Regions from separate parts of the Halomonas sp. YLGW01 genome, predicted to be linked through region 3. Evidence: riboswitches for the same ligand, from Rfam matches in the RefSeq annotation. Region 3 holds a riboswitch; each other region holds the start of a gene.
The links. Region 3 has a riboswitch for thiamine pyrophosphate ahead of thiM (hydroxyethylthiazole kinase). Riboswitches for the same ligand answer to the same signal wherever they lie in the genome.

Region 1 (5,371 bases), 880 kb from region 3:
GGCGGTCATCGCCTGCATCGCGCCGACGGCACGCCGGTGAATCATCACCTCGGGGTTTCCGCCTTCGCCGATCATGCGGTGGTCTCCCGGGACTCCCTGGTCAGGATCGACCCGCGGCTGCCGTTTCGTCATGCCGCCCTGTTCGGCTGCGCGGTGCTTACCGGCGTGGGCGCCGCCATCAACTCGGCGGGCATCCGCGCCGGCCAGACGGTAGCGGTGATCGGCCTCGGCGGGGTGGGGCTCAACAGCGTGCTCGGCGCCCTGGTGGCGGGGGCCAGCGAGGTGATCGCCATCGACCTGGATGACGACAAGCTGGCGCTGGCCGCGGAACTGGGCGCGACGCAAACATTCAACAGCGCCGCCGCAGATTGTGCCGAGCAGGTGCGCGAGGCGACCCAGGGCGGCGTGGACTGCGCCATCGAGATGGCGGGCTCCGAGAAGGCACTGGAGTTCGCCTACCGGATCACTCGTCGCGGTGGCCTGACCGTTACCGGCGGCCTCGCCCACCCCGAGCGTAAGGTGGCCATCCAGCAGGTCAGCCTGGTGGCCGAGGAACGCACCCTTCGCGGCAGCTACGTGGGCAGTTGCGTGCCGGTGCGCGACGTCGGCCGCTACGTCGCCCTCTTCCAGCAAGGCAGGCTACCCGTCGACCGGCTGCTCTCCCGGGTGCTGACTCTCGACGAGATCAACGACGGCTTCGAGCAGCTCGCCGCCGGTCAGGCCGTGCGCCAGGTGGTGGAGTTCGAGTAGACGCCTCACTTACGCCGCGATCGCGCACTTGTCCAGCAGCGCCATCACCGGCTCGACCTGACCGACATGCAGCACCAGCTTCACCTCGCCAGCCGGAGCATCCTGCTGCGGGGTGACCACGGCGAATTCACCTTCTTCCAGGTGGAACTCATGGATCTCGCGCTGGCCCGCGGCGGTCAGGCAGCGAATCGAGCGGTAGGACTCGTCCTCGCCATAGGTCAGGCGATGATAGACCTTGAAGAAGGTGTAGAGGCTCAAGCCCTGAGGAAACGTGGGCCAGCGGGCGGGAATGCGGCGCGTCTCATTGTCGATGGTCTGGCCGGTGCGTTCGGCATCGGCAATCGCCTTCTCCAGCGGCTCGGACAGCAGGGTGGCGGCAGCATCCGGGCGGGGCGCTGGCGTTTCCTGGGTATCCTTGTAGCGGACCAGAAGGCGGGTGATGTCATCTGCCGAACCCAGCGCATGGTCGCTGTGATGCAGGTCCGCCGGCGCAAAGCTGCCATTCTCCCAGCCGTAGATCACCTGCAGGGTCAGGCGCCCCTCGCGTAGCGGTTTCCCCAGCAGGGCTTCGAGCGCCACGCGCAGATGGAGGTTGCGCTCGGGCACATCGTTGTCGAAGGCCTTGTAGGGCATGGCAAAGATCTGGTGCAGGCGCCCTTCGGCGTGCTCCTTCGCGGCGGTATATAGCATCCTGAGTCCCTGCAGGTGGTTGTTGGTGTCGGGTCTTCCGGGCATCGTCAAGGTTATCGGCCGGATAGGCCATTACCTGAGCGGGAGAGATGACTGGCCCGGGCGGGATGACGCCGCCGCTTCAACACGAGATAATCCCCTCGTCATACCCACAATTCATTCACTGTCGCCAGGGGAGTCCCCGGCCGCGCCGTCACCAGAGACACGGCCGAGCCGGGACTGAGAGTGCACCGTGTGCTGACCCTGGAACCTGATCCGGATCATACCGGCGGAGGAAGTGCGACATGCCTTACCCGACGTTTGCCGCGCTGGGCGCGGCGCTTGTGCTGTTCACCTGGCTTGGCCTGCGCGCCCGGCGTACTAACGGGGCGCTTGATGAAGATGTTCTCGAGGACGATGTTCTTGATGACTATGTCACCGCCCGCAACTCCCAGACCGCCTCGACCTTAGGGCTATCCTTCCTGGCCTCCGGCATGGGGGCGTGGATTCTCTTCGCGCCGCCGGAAGTGGGTGCCTTCGTGGGGCCTATCGCGCTGGCAGGCTATGCGCTGGGCGCGGCGCTGCCCTTCGTGGTGCTGGCCGCCTGTGGTCCGGCGATCCGCCGCTACCTGCCCGAGGGGCGCAGCATCGGCGAGTTCGCCGAGCGCCGCTACGGGACCGGCGTGCGCCGTTATGTGTCACTGATCTCGATCCTCTACATGGCCTGCTTCCTGGCCGCGGAGCTGACCGCCATCGGCGGCATCACCGCGCTGCTCTCCGAGGTGTCGCCGGCGCTGGTGGTGATCGGCGTGGCCGTTACCACGCTGCTCTACACGGCGCTCGGCGGGCTGCGGGCGAGTCTCGCCACCGACCGCTGGCAGGCGGGGCTCCTGATCGCCTTGCTGGCGGTGGTCGGCTGGCTGGGCCTGTCGCGGCTGCCGGCCTTGCCGGAAACGGCCGAGATGCCGGGCATTCCGACTGGCAGTGCGCTCTCCGTGGCGGCGACCCTGGTGATCGCGGTCACCGCGGCGAATCTCTTCCATCAGGGCTACTGGCAGCGGGTCTGGGCGGCGAAGAGCGGCCAGGCTCTGGGGCGCGGGGCGCTTCTCGGCGGCCTGGTGACCGTGGCGGTGGTCGCGGTGGTCGGGGGCCTGGGCATCCTCGCCGCCATGTCCGGGATCGCACTTGGCGAGCCGCCGATGCCATTCTTCGCGCTGCTGATCGACGCGCCCGCCGGCCTCAAGCTGCTCGGCCTGGTGCTGGCGGTGACCCTGGTGGCCTCGAGCGTCGATACCCTGCAGAACGCCATCGCTTCGCTGGCGGTGGGCGATGGCAGCGAAAGCGGCCGGACGGGCCTGGGCCTGCCCATGGCCCGCTGGCTGACGGTGGCGCTGATGGTGCCGGTGGTGGCGCTGGCGCTGCAGAATCTTTCGGTGCTGCGGCTGTTCCTGATCGCCGATCTGCTCTGTGCCTCGGCGGTGGTGCCGGTGCTGCTCGGCCTGTGGCCGCGCATGACCACCGCCGCCGCGGTAGCCGGCGGCCTGGCGGGCCTTTTGGGTGCCGTGCTGCCCGGCTGGCTGGCTCAGGGCAGCTTCATGGCGGGGCTGATGGCGGCGAGCTTCCCCGGCGGAGTGCCGACGCTTGCGCCCTTCCTCGGCGCCTTGCTCGCCTCGACGCTGGTCAGCCTTTTCGTCGCTTCCCTGCGCCCGGCGTTGGCCACCCGCACTGGCTAGGAGGCGCCAGAGGGTTTGCAAGGCCATGACATGGCGCCCACTATCAGGAGATTGACGATCAATCCGCTGATAGGAGGCTCCATGTCCGATACCCCCAAGGATCCGCGCCGGCGTCATTCCGCCCCGGTGGTTGATGGTCTCGGCAAGTCCGCCAGTCGCGCCATGCTGCGTGCGGTGGGCTTCACCGACGCGGACTTCGCCAAGCCCCAGGTGGGCATCGCCTCGACCTGGAGCCAGGTCACGCCCTGCAACAGCCATATCGATGGCCTCGCCGACGAAGCCCGGGCCGGGGCCGACGGTGCCGGCGGCAAGGGCGTGATCTTCAACACCATCACCATCTCCGACGGCATCGCCAACGGCACCGAGGGCATGAAGTACTCCCTGGTGTCGCGGGAGGTGATCGCCGATTCCATCGAGACCGTGGCCGGTTGCGAGGGCTTCGACGGCCTGGTGGCGATCGGCGGCTGCGACAAGAACATGCCCGGCTGCCTGATCGGTCTGGCGCGGCTCGATCGCCCCAGCGTCTTCGTCTACGGCGGCACCATCCTGCCCGGCGAGAACCACACCGATATCGTCTCGGTGTTCGAGGCGGTGGGCGCCCACGCCAAGGGCGATCTCGACCTCATCGACGTCAAGCACATCGAGGAGACGGCTATTCCCGGACCCGGTGCCTGCGGCGGCATGTACACCGCCAACACCATGGCCTCGGCCATCGAGGCGCTGGGCATGAGCCTGCCGGGCAGCTCGGCGCAGAATGCCGTCTCAAAGGCCAAGCGCGACGACTGTGCCGCCGCCGGGGCACAAGTGCTCGAGCTGCTCGAGCGCGATATCCGCCCCTCGCACATCATGACACGCGAGGCCTTCGAGAACGCCATCACCGTGGTGATCGCGCTGGGCGGCTCCACCAACGCGGTGCTGCACCTGATCGCCATGGCGAACAGCGTCGGCGTCGAGCTTTCCCTCGATGACTTCACCCGGCTCGGCAAACGGGTGCCGGTGCTTGCCGACCTGCGCCCCAGCGGTCACTACATGATGAGCGAGCTGATCGAGATCGGCGGCATCCAGCCGCTGATGAAGATGCTGCTCGAGGCGGGACTCCTGCACGGAGACTGCCTGACCGTGACCGGTCGCACGCTCGCCGAGAACCTCGCGGGTGTGGCGGCCTACCCGGACGATCAGCGTATCATCGCGCCGCTCACGGCGCCGTTGAAGGCCGAGAGCCACCTGCGCATCCTGCATGGCAACCTGGCTCCCGAGGGGGCGGTCGCCAAGATCACTGGCAAGGAAGGCGTGCGCTTCACCGGCACCGCCCGAGTGTTCGGCTCAGAGGAGGAGGCCCAGGCCCGCATCAACGACGGCACCGTGGTGGCCGGCGACGTGGTGGTGATCCGCTACGAGGGGCCGCGCGGCGGCCCCGGCATGCGCGAGATGCTGACCCCGACCTCGGCGATCATGGGGCGCGGGCTCGGTGATTCGGTGGCGCTGATCACCGACGGGCGCTTCTCCGGTGGCAGCCACGGCTTCGTGGTCGGCCACATCACCCCGGAGGCCTTCGACGGCGGGCCGCTGGCGCTGCTCGAGGATGGCGATGAGATCACCATCGACGCCGAAGCCGACACCATCACGGTGGCACTCCATGAAGCGGAACTCGAGCGTCGCCGGGCCGCCTGGCAGCAGCCGGCGCCGCGCTATCGGCGTGGGGTGCTGGCCAAGTACGCCCGTACCGTGAGTTCCGCCTCCACGGGCGCGGTCACCGACCTACCGGACTAGGCTCAGCCGCCAGGGCACGTTCACGACATGTAAGGTGCCCTGGCTGTTCGACGCCAGCTAGCCGTTCGAGGGCTCCTTTCCCTGCGTGCCGGGTAAGGGGCCTGCCGGCGAGCCCGTCGGTGCATCCTTCTTCTCTCCCTCGTCCTCTCCCTCTTCCCGATCCCCGGCCTCGCCCTGCGCCTCGACGGCCTCCATGACCTTGGCGCCGTCGGGCAGCGCGAAGAGGGTGGCGTCGGGTGTCTCGCCGGATATCGACAGTAGCCGGAAGCGCCCGGTGAGGCGCAGCATGCCGAGGTCTCGTTTCACCAGGGCGCTGATGATGGGGTCGGGCCGATCGCTCAGGGCACGGTAATAGGCCTGCATGCCCGTCATTAGCTCGGCCACCAGGGGATGATCGCTGACCACCAGTCGTTCCTCGTGGGGCTCTCCCCGGCCATCGACCCAGTGCA
Region 2 (5,371 bases), 1.0 Mb from region 3:
GGCTCTATGGGTTGCTGGGTGCCAGCGAGGTGTCCTTCGAGAACGTCAGATTCGACGGCGACGACAGCGAGAGCGGTTTCTCCGGTGGCATCGGCGCCGAGTTCGACATGAGCCGCAACCTGTCGTTTGGCGCCGATTACATCCGCTATCTCGATGAAGACAGCTACACCTTCGACGGCTTTAGCCTAGGCGCTACCTACCGCTTCTAGGCTCGCTTGTCGCCGTCGCGTCCCACGACCTCGCCTGGCTCCGCCTGACGCAGGCGATAACGGCAAGGCCCCGCAAATGTGAGCATCATTGCGGGGCCTTTTGGGTTTTGGGGCGGGTTAGGTTCTACACCTCCTGGTAGAGCCGGGCGCCCGCGGCCTTGAAGGCTTCGGCCTTTTCTTCCATGCCCTTCATCACGGCCTGACGGTCGTCCTCGAGGCCATGCTCGGCGGCTGCGTCCTTGGCCCCGTTCTTGAAAGCAGCGTCGCGCACCTCCTGACTGATCTTCATCGAGCAGAACTTCGGCCCGCACATGGAGCAGAAGTGCGCCACCTTGGCCGAGTCCTTGGGCAGGGTCTCGTCGTGATAGTCCCGGGCGGTGTCCGGGTCCAGCCCCAGGTTGAACTGATCCTCCCAGCGGAACTCGAAGCGCGCCTTGGACAGCGCGTTGTCACGGCGCTGGGCGGCGGGGTGGCCCTTGGCCAGGTCCGCGGCATGGGCGGCGATCTTGTAGGTGATGATGCCGGTCTTGACGTCGTCCTTGTTGGGCAGGCCCAGGTGTTCCTTGGGAGTCACGTAGCAGAGCATGGCGCAGCCGTACCAGCCGATCATGGCAGCACCGATGCCGGAGGTGATGTGGTCATAGCCCGGTGCGATGTCGGTGGTCAGCGGGCCGAGGGTGTAGAAGGGCGCCTCGTCACACTCGGCAAGCTGCTTGTCCATGTTCTCCTTGATCAGGTGCATCGGCACATGCCCGGGGCCCTCGATCATCACCTGGACATCATGCTGCCAGGCGATGCGGGTCAGCTCGCCGAGGGTTTCGAGCTCGGCGAACTGGGCCGCGTCGTTGGCATCGGCCACCGAGCCCGGGCGCAGGCCGTCGCCCAGCGAGAAGGCCACGTCATACTGCTTGCAGATCTCGCAGATCTCCTCGAAGTGGGTATAGAGAAAGCTCTCCTGATGGTGGTAGAGGCACCACTTGGCCATGATCGACCCGCCCCGGGAGACGATGCCGGTGACGCGCTTGGCCGTCAGCGGCACATAGCGCAAGAGCACCCCGGCATGGATGGTGAAGTAGTCCACCCCCTGTTCGGCCTGCTCGATCAGGGTGTCGCGGAACACCTCCCAGGTCAGGTCCTCGGCCACCCCGTTGACCTTCTCCAGTGCCTGGTAGATGGGCACGGTGCCGATCGGCACCGGGGCGTTGCGGATGATCCACTCCCGGGTCTCGTGGATGTTCTGACCGGTGGACAGGTCCATGATGGTATCCGAGCCCCAGCGGATGCCCCAGGTCATCTTGTCGACCTCGTCCTCGATCGAAGAGGTCACCGCCGAGTTGCCCAGGTTGCCGTTGATCTTCACCAGGAAATTGCGGCCGATGATCATCGGCTCGGCTTCCGGATGGTTGATGTTGCTCGGGATGATGGCCCGGCCGGCGGCCACCTCGTCACGCACGAACTCCGGCGTGATCTCCTCGGGAAGCTGCGCGCCGAAGCCCTGGCCAGCGTGCTGATGGCCTAGGATGCGTTCGACCTCCGCCGTCCCCAGTGCTTGCCTACGCTGATTTTCCCGGATGGCGATGAACTCCATCTCCGGCGTGATGATGCCCTGGCGGGCATAGTGGAGCTGGGTGACGTTCCTGCCGGCCTTGGCACGGCGCGGGGTACGGGTCAGGTCGAACCGCAGTGGGGCGAGCATGGGATCATTGGCGCGGCGGCGGCCGTACTCGGAGCTGGGACCCTCGAGCCACTCGGTGTCGTTGCGCTCATCGATCCAGGCCTCGCGCAGGGCGTTCAGGCCGCGGCGCAGGTCGATCTCGGCATCCGGGTCGGTGTAGGGCCCGGAGGTGTCGTACACCAGCAGCGGCGGGTTGGTCTCGACGCCGTCGGAGGTGGTGGTCGGCGACAGGGAAATTTCGCGAAAGGGCACGCGGATGTCCGGGCGTGACCCCTCGACATAGACCTTGCGCGAGCCGGGCAGGGGCGCGATGGCGGCCGCATCGACGCGGGCCTGTTCGTTGAGGAAGTGCTGGGTGTTGCTCATGCGATGTGTTCTCCCGAAAGCATCAGGGAGGACAAGCGAAGGAGAGACAGGGGCTGGCGGCGAGTCGGACTCATGAGAAGGCGGCCTGCCTGTCGCTTGATCCCTACGCTGGTACCCTCCCGAAGGAATTAACCAGATCAGGTTCAACGGAATCCGTCCTGCCACGCGTGAGGCGTGTTGGGCGATCTCAGCCGGTATCACCGGCACCCCGTCAAGCGAGTGATGGGAGCCGTGGCTCCCGGTGGAGGTCTTCAATAGCTGTTCGGCACCACCCGACCGAACGGCCTGTTGCTACGAGCCCTTCTTCAGCAGGCCCCTTGGCGGAGCAAATGGCAGCGGGCTCATGGCAGTGGGATCAGTCGCGGCGATCCAGCCCCATCTGCCAGAAATCGATCTCGAGCCGCGTGGCCTCAGTGAACACGCGGCTCAGCTCCTGGAAGCGTCGCGGGCTGACCTCCGCGAGGCGCGCATCGAGCCAGGCGCGCTCGTCGTGCATCGCGGCCTGGAAGTCGTCACTTTCGTACATGGCGATCCAGGCATCATAAGGATTGGCCTCGCCGCGCACCGTGAAGGCCTGGGTGTTCAGCCAGTTGGCGATCTCGCCGTAGCCGATCAGGCATGGGGCCAGCGCCACATGCAGGTCGAGCAGGTCGCCGCGGTGGCCGGTCTCGAGCACGTAGCGGGTGTAGGCCAGGGTGGCGCGGGCCTCGGGCAGCCGGGCCAGGTCGTCTTCGCTGATGCCCCATTCGCGGCAGAACCCGATGTGCAGGTCGAGCTCCACGTCGAGGATGGTTTTCAGACCGTCGAAGGCCTGACGCAGCTCGGCCAGGGTACGGCTCTTGTAGGCCGCCAGGGCATAGGCCCGGGAGAAGTGGACCAGGAACAGGTAGTCCTGCTGCAGGTAGTGACGGAAGGCACCTTCGTCGAGGCGGCCGGCGCCGAGGGCGCGCACGAAATCGTGTTCCAGGTAGGCGCGCCAGTCCTGGTGGCAGGCGTCGGTCAGGTCACTGAAGCGATAGCCCATCTTGCCTCCGTTGCGGTCTGGATTCGGGGCACGGGCGGCATAGGGAAGGGCAGGCATGACCGGGCAGGAATGAGCACACGGCTCTTCGGTCACCGCTTGATTCCTACGCCGGTACGAGCCGGATCAGGTTCAACGGGATCCACCCTGTGGCGTGCTGGGCACGGCGCTGGGTGGTCTCAGCCGGCATCACCGGCACCCCGTCAAGCGAGTGACGCCAGTCTAGCAGCTTGTCGCGCCCTTGCCAGTCCGGGTTATGCTGGTGCTCGGCCTTCCCTTTCAAGACGAGGATGTCACGGATGATGTCACCCCCTTCTCCAACGCCCGCCATGACCATGCTGGTGGCCGGCGACCCCGACCAGCTCACCGGCAGTTATGTCTACGATGCCCGTATCGCCGAGGCGCTGCGCGAACGTGGCTGGGAGGTCGCGGTCGAGGGGCTGGCCGGGCGATTCCCGATGCCCGATCAGCAGGCGACCGAGAGCCTCGAGGCTGCCCTGACGCACCGGCCGGACGGCGCCCGGGTGGTGCTCGATGCCATGGTCATGGCCGGCCTGCCGGAGGTGGTGGCTCGCCATGCCGACCGACTCGAGCTCACCGCCCTGATGCATCACCCGCTCGCCGACGAGACCAGCCTGAGCGCCAGTCAGCGGGAAGGCTTTCGCGAAAGCGAGACCCGAGCGCTGGCGGCGATGCATCGGGTAATCGCGACCAGCGCCTTCACGGCCGGGCGGCTGGCCGATTTCGCCGTGCCCGCCTCGCGCATTCACGTGGTCGAGCCGGGCGTGGCACCGGCCCCCTTGGCTGAAAGGGTCACCCGCCATGAGGACGAATGCGAGCCGGCACGGCTCTTGTGCGTGGCGAGCCTCACCCCGCGAAAGGGCCACGAGGTGCTGATCGAGGCGCTCGCCGAGCTGTCCGGTCTCAACTGGCAGTGCGATTGCATCGGGGGGCTGGATCTCGATCCGGCGCATGCCAGCCACATCGAGGCGATGATCGAGGCGCGAGGGCTCGGCGAATGGATGCATCTGCTGGGAACCCGGTCGCCCGAGGCCCTCGCGTCCTACTACGCCGAGGCGGATCTCTTCGTGTTGCCCTCCTGGTACGAGGGCTATGGGATGGTAGTGACCGAGGCGCTGGCCCATGGGCTGCCGGTGATCACCACCACCGGCGGAGCCTTGCGTCACACCCTGCCCGAGGGCGCGGGTCTGGCCGTGGAGCCGGGGGACGCCAAGGGCCTGGCCGCGGCGCTGCGCCGCTGGCTCGAGGACGGCGAGCTGCGGGCGCGGCTTCGCGAGGGGGCCGCTGTGGCGAGGGGCCAGCAGCAGGATTGGTCAACTGCCGCGGCGGCCTTCGCAAAGGCGCTCGGTGAGCCGAGCTAAGGCACCGTTTGGCGTGAGGGCTCGGAGTCAGTAGATACGCGCGCGCCGGAAGTTCGGGTCGCCGGCGGCTTCCTCCGGCGTCTTGCGATAGCGCTTGTATTCCCACTGGTACTGGGCCGGGTCGAGGGCGATGGCGGCCTCGACACTGGCGTTCACGCCGCCGGCCGAGGTGGTCTCGTCGGCCTCATAGACCCGGGCGTCGGCGGCCAGGAAGTGAAGGGCGAAGCCGCGCCCGGGGAGCCGTCTGGCCACTCCCGTGACCACCCGCGCCTGGGTGCGGGCTACCAGCTTCGGCAGCAGGGTGGCGGTATAGGCGGGGCGCCCGTAGAAGGGCGCGAAGACGCCACTGCCCCAGTCGGGCTCCTGGTCCGGCAGGATACCGACGGCCTCGCAGCGCTTGAGCGCCTTGAGCAGTGCCGCCACGCCGCGGGGGGTGGTCGGCACCAGCTCGGCGCCGCGGCGCTCGCGGCCATGGCGAATCACCGGGTCCAGCGGGGCGATCTTGGGCGGCTCATACATGGCGGTGAAGGGGAAGTGCCCCGAGAGCCAGAAGTTCAGCACCTCCCAGTTGCCGAAGTGGGGCGCCAGCACGATGACGCCGCGTCCCTCGGCCCGGGCCTCGTCGAGCAGTTCACGGCCATGGACCTCGACGATCGAGGCCTCGACCCGTTCGGGGTCGCCCATCCAGGCAAAGCCCAGTTCGAGCATGGTGGCGGTG
Region 3 (5,371 bases):
TCCCTGAACGGCCTCGGTCTGCTGGGCTTCGAGGCCGTGATGCAACGCGACTACCCGGTGATCTTCGGCACCCTCTACCTGTACACCCTGATCGGACTGATCCTTAAACTGATCTCCGACCTGACCTACGTGTGGGTCGACCCGCGCATCGATTTCGCGACCAGGGAGGCCTGATGACGCTCTTCACCCGCTTTCATCAGTCACTGTCGCCGATCACGCGCCGCCGCCTGGCCGTCTTCAGCGGCAACCGCCGCGCTCGGCTGTCGCTTTGGTTGTTCCTTTGCATGTTCATCCTGAGCCTCGGTGCCGAGTTGATCGCCAACGACAAGCCACTGGTCATGCGCTATCAGGGCGACTGGTACGTCCCGCTGCTGGTCGACTACCCGGAAACCGAATTCGGCGGTTTTCTGCCCACCGCCACCGACTACCGGGACCCCTATGTGCGCGAGGCCATCGAGGCAGACGGCTGGATGCTATGGCCGCCGATCCCCTATTCCTACCAGACCCTGGACATGGAGCTGAGCCGGCCGGCTCCCTCCTCGCCGGATGGGCGTCACTGGCTGGGCACCGACGACCAGGGGCGCGATGTACTGGCCCGGGTGATCTATGGCTTCCGGCTATCGGTGGTCTTCGCGCTGGTGCTGACCATCGGCTCGCTGGCGATGGGGGTGGTCATCGGCGGCGTGCAGGGCTACTTCGGCGGTAAGGTCGACCTGATAGGCCAACGCCTGATCGAGATCTGGTCAGGGTTGCCGGTGCTGTTCCTGCTGATCATCCTGGCAAGCCTGGTGGAGCCCAATTTGTGGTGGCTGCTCGGCATCATGCTACTGTTCTCCTGGCTGGGGCTCGTCGATGTGGTGCGCGCCGAGTTCCTGCGCGCCCGCAATCTCGAATACGTGCGCGCCGCCAAGGCCATGGGCCTGCCCTCCTACCTGATCATGTGGCGCCATGTACTGCCCAATGCCATGGTCGCCACCCTGACGTTCATTCCGTTTCTGTTCACCGGCGCCATTACCACACTGACCGCACTGGACTTCCTTGGCTTCGGTCTGCCGCCTGGATCGCCGTCGCTGGGCGAGCTGGTGGCGCAGGGCAAGAACAACCTGCAGGCACCTTGGCTCGGCATCACCGCCTTCGTCAGCCTGTCGCTGATGCTCTCGCTGCTGGTATTCATCGGCGAAGGCCTTCGCGATGCCTTCGACCCGCGCCACATCCAGGCGAGCCCCAAGGCGACCGCCACGCCCGCGACCACCCCGGCCGCCATCAGGAGCACGGACGATGCCTGAGACGATGTCTATCCCCCCCCATCACGCCCGCCCCCTGCTGCGCCTGGATGACCTGAGCATCGGCTTCGACGGCCAGACGGTCGTCGACGCGCTGTCACTCACCGTCCACGCGGGTGAGGCCGTGGCCCTGGTCGGTGAATCCGGCTCCGGCAAGTCAGTCAGCGCCCTGGGGGCCATGAACCTGCTGCCCGACAACGCAAGCGTCAACGGTTCTCGCCGACTCGGTGACACGGACCTGGCGACGCTGAAGCGGCGAGACTGGCAGGGCTTGCTGGGCAGTCGGGTCGGCTTCGTCTTTCAGGAGCCCATGACCTCGCTGAACCCACTGCACACCGTCGAGAAACAGATTGGCGAGAGCCTGCGCCTGCATCAGGGCCTCAGCGGCAAGGCCGCCCGCGCACGAGCCCGCGATCTTCTTATCCAGGTCAAGCTGCCGCGCCCCGATGAGCTGCTCGATGCCTGGCCCCATCAGCTGTCCGGCGGCCAGCGCCAGCGCGTCATGATTGCCATGGCGATCGCCAATGAACCGGATCTCCTGATCGCCGATGAGCCCACCACGGCGCTGGATGTCACCGTGCAGCAGGATATCCTCGCCCTGCTCAGGGAGCTTCGCGAGCGCCATGGCATGGGCATGCTGCTGATCACCCATGACCTGAACCTGGTACGCCGTCATGCCGATCGGGTCTGCGTGCTCTATCAGGGGCGCGAACAGGAAACCGGTCCGGTGGAGCGGGTCTTCCGTGATCCCCAGAGTCGTTATACCCGCACCCTGCTGGATGCCGAGCCTCGCGGCCGCCCACTGCCACTCGACACACCGCCCGTGCTGCTCGCCGCACGGGGCTTGCGCGTGGCCTTCTCGCGCTCCAAGCGCCTCTTCGCCAAGACCCCGGCGCCCTTCGTGGCCGTGGAGCCACTTGATCTGACCCTGCGCCGCGGCGAGACCCTCGGCATCGTCGGTGAGTCCGGTTCCGGCAAGACCACCCTCGCCATGGCGCTGCTGCGCCTGATCGCAAGCGATGGCGAGATCGACTTCTCAGGAGCGCGCCTGGACACGCTCAGCGGCACGGCCCTGCGCAAGCAACGCCGACGCTTTCAGATTGTCTTCCAGGATCCCTATGGCTCGCTTTCACCGCGCCTGCCGGTGGCCAGGATCATCAGCGAGGGGCTGCGCTTTCATCACCCCGAGCTCGAGGATGCCGAAGTCGAGCGGCGCGTTCAGGCGACGCTGCTCGAGGTCGGGCTGCCCGCCGACTGTGCCTCCCGCTACCCGCATGAGTTCTCCGGCGGTCAGCGCCAGCGCATCGCCGTGGCCCGGGCGATCATCCTCGAGCCGGAACTGGTGGTGCTCGACGAACCCACCTCGGCGCTGGATCGCACCGTACAGAAGCAGTTGGTCGAACTGCTGCGTGACCTGCAGGCACGACGCGGACTGAGCTACCTGTTCATCAGTCATGATCTGGCCGTGGTGCGCACCATGGCTCACCGGGTGATGGTGATGAAGGACGGCGAGGTGCTCGAGGAAGGCTTAAGCGAGCAGGTGCTGGGTGATCCTCAGACCCCTTACACCCGGGCACTGGTCGAGGCCGCCGGCCTGGCGCCGTCCTCCGGCTGAATCGCTGCGGGCTTTACAGCCAGGCAGTCGGCGGGGATAGTACCTTTTCTTGATGACAGGGGCGCCGGTGCTCGCCGGCTGAGAGGCACCCTTCGAACCTGACCCGGATAATGCCGGCGGAGGGAGTCGTGTGGCAGGCTCATCCAGCCTCTGCCCACGGTCGCCTCCGCGATGGAGGCCCATGATGACCACAGTGAATCCTGCTCTTCACCTAGCACGCGTGCGCGAAACGTCGCCGCTGATCCACAACATCACCAACTTCGTCGCCATGAATTCCATGGCCAACGTCCTGTTGGCGATCGGCGCCTCTCCAGCCATGGTGCATGCGCGCGAGGAAGCCGGTGAATTCGCCGGCCTCGCCCAGGCCTTGACCATCAACATCGGCACCCTGTCACCGCACTGGGTCGATGCCATGATCGAGGCCGCCAGCGCCGCCCAGACTACCGGCACGCCCTGGGTGCTGGACCCGGTCGCGGTCGGCGCCACCACTTACCGCCGCCAGACGGCCCGTCAGCTGGTCGCTCTGTCCCCCACAGTGATCCGCGGCAATGCCTCGGAAATCATGGCGCTGGTGAATCAGAGCTCGGGCGGACGAGGCGTCGACAGCACCGACGCTGCCGATAGCGCGCTCGACGCCGCCCTTCAGCTGGCGCGGCAGACCGGCGCCGTTGTCGCCGTCACCGGGGAACAGGATATCGTGACCGACGGCCAGCGCCTGGCAAGGATCGAGGGAGGCCATCCACTCATGCCCAAGGTCACGACCCTGGGGTGCTCGCTAACCGGCGTCGTCGCAGCCTTCATCGCCGATGCCGAGGACATCTTTGCCGCCACCGTCGCGGCCCTTGACGGCTATGCCGCCGCCGGCGAACGGGCCGGCAAGGACGCCAAGGGACCCGGCAGTTTCTCGGTGGCCTTTCTCGACGCCTTGCATGGCCTCGACGCCGGCGCACTGTCAGGGCGTCACCTGGAGATCGAACATGTCTAATCATCATCCATCGAAGGCATTCGACTTGTCCCTTTACCTGGTCACCGATGCCGAGCTATGCGCCCAGGCAGGGCTCATCGACACCGTGCTTGGCGCCGTACGTGGCGGGGTCACGATGATTCAGCTGCGTGACAAGACCGCCACCGATACCGAGCTCACCGCCCAGGCCCGCACACTGATGACAGCGCTTCAGGGTACTGGTGTCCCCTTGATCATCAACGACCGCCTGGAAGTTGCCCTCGCCGCCAAGGCAGATGGCCTACATATCGGCCAGGGAGACGGTGACGTGGCCGAGGCGCGTCGGTGCCTGGGCCCTCGAGCCATTCTGGGGCTGTCGGTCGAAAACTGCACTCAGCTTGCAACTCTGGATCCCGAGCCGCTCGATTACCTTGGCCTGGGCCCGGTATTCGCCACCTCGACCAAGCAGGATCATGCACCGCCACTCGGAATGGAGGGGCTCGCCGCCCTGGCGACGGCCAGTGTGTTGCCCACGGTGGCCATCGGCGGCTTGAACGCAGATCACGTGAAGGCCGTCAGGCAAGCAGGCGCCGATGGACTGGCGGTCATCTCTGCGATCTGCGGTCAAGCAGATCCGCAAGCCGCCGCCACTGCATTCGGCCAAGCCGATCGCTGAGGCGCCCGACAAGGGTTATTCATGAATAAGCCAGCGGCCTCTCCCTGCCTTCTGGGGCTGAACGAGGACTGAACGGTGCAGCATAAAACGGCTACGCTGAGTGCAGGCAGGCATCTTGCTGTGTCTCAACCAGCAAGATGCCATCATGCTGTGCTGGACCATGACACGCTGGGGGATGCCGAGATGAAGACACTGAACCAAAGATGCGGCCGCTGGCTGGCTGCACTGGCACTGACGATGCTGGCCGTACCGGCAATCGCCATGGAGGGCGTCGGGTTTGCAAGCCCTGAGGACGGTGCTGAAGTATCAAACCCGATACAGGTGGAAATGGAGGTGATGGGCATGCATGTGCAGCCCGCGGGCACCATCGAGGAGAGTACCGGCCACCATCACCTGATCATTGACGCAGGGCCGGTGGCCAAGGGAGAGGTGATTCCCGCCGACGATGCCCATATCCACTTCGGCGGCGGTCAGACCAGTCACGAGCTCAGCCTGTCACCGGGCGAACACACGCTGACGCTTCAGTTCGCCGATGGCGAGCACCGCTCCTATGGCCCCGACTGGTCCTCCACCATCACGGTGAATGTGGTCGAATAGCCCTAATCAGGCTTACCCTCGACTTCCTTGTCGGTGAGCCTGATCTCCTGAAGTGCCACGCCATGCTTCAGGGCCAGATAGGTGACTTCGTCACGGCTTTCCTTCACGGCCAGGCGATGGATCGCTAGCCGTCTCGGCAAGAAGAGCAGCTCAACCAGCCCCCAACCGGCTGCAATGGCCAGCGGTATCCACCACCATTGCCAGGACTGATTCTGGAGCGCCTGCGTTCCCCACACGATAGAGGAGATAGGATCGCT

Region 1: it holds a riboswitch for thiamine pyrophosphate, as region 3 does, so the genes downstream of both, IEJ03_RS03180 (sodium:solute symporter) here and thiM (hydroxyethylthiazole kinase) in region 3, are expected to answer to the same signal.
Region 2: it holds a riboswitch for thiamine pyrophosphate, as region 3 does, so the genes downstream of both, thiC (phosphomethylpyrimidine synthase ThiC) here and thiM (hydroxyethylthiazole kinase) in region 3, are expected to answer to the same signal.

What each region holds. Positions count from the first base shown of each region.
Region 1 covers NZ_CP062005.1:678,133-683,503, forward strand. Annotated here, with positions in the region: gene IEJ03_RS03170 (zinc-dependent alcohol dehydrogenase family protein) at 1-750, shown strand, start outside; gene IEJ03_RS03175 (hypothetical protein) at 760-1,485, opposite strand; TPP riboswitch at 1,602-1,735, shown strand; gene IEJ03_RS03180 (sodium:solute symporter) at 1,725-3,152, shown strand; gene ilvD (dihydroxy-acid dehydratase) at 3,234-4,922, shown strand; gene IEJ03_RS03190 (hypothetical protein) at 4,980-5,371, opposite strand, start outside.
Region 2 covers NZ_CP062005.1:2,560,138-2,565,508, reverse strand. Annotated here, with positions in the region: gene IEJ03_RS11790 (porin family protein) at 1-209, shown strand, start outside; gene thiC (phosphomethylpyrimidine synthase ThiC) at 334-2,250, opposite strand; TPP riboswitch at 2,334-2,471, opposite strand; gene tenA (thiaminase II) at 2,606-3,274, opposite strand; TPP riboswitch at 3,358-3,484, opposite strand; gene IEJ03_RS11775 (glycosyltransferase family 4 protein) at 3,571-4,653, shown strand; gene IEJ03_RS11770 (lysophospholipid acyltransferase family protein) at 4,681-5,371, opposite strand, start outside.
Region 3 covers NZ_CP062005.1:1,556,950-1,562,320, reverse strand. Annotated here, with positions in the region: gene IEJ03_RS07230 (microcin C ABC transporter permease YejB) at 1-174, shown strand, start outside; gene IEJ03_RS07225 (ABC transporter permease) at 174-1,286, shown strand; gene IEJ03_RS07220 (dipeptide ABC transporter ATP-binding protein) at 1,291-2,898, shown strand; TPP riboswitch at 2,946-3,040, shown strand; gene thiM (hydroxyethylthiazole kinase) at 3,080-3,883, shown strand; gene thiE (thiamine phosphate synthase) at 3,876-4,517, shown strand; gene IEJ03_RS07205 (DUF4399 domain-containing protein) at 4,701-5,114, shown strand; gene IEJ03_RS07200 (hypothetical protein) at 5,117-5,254, opposite strand.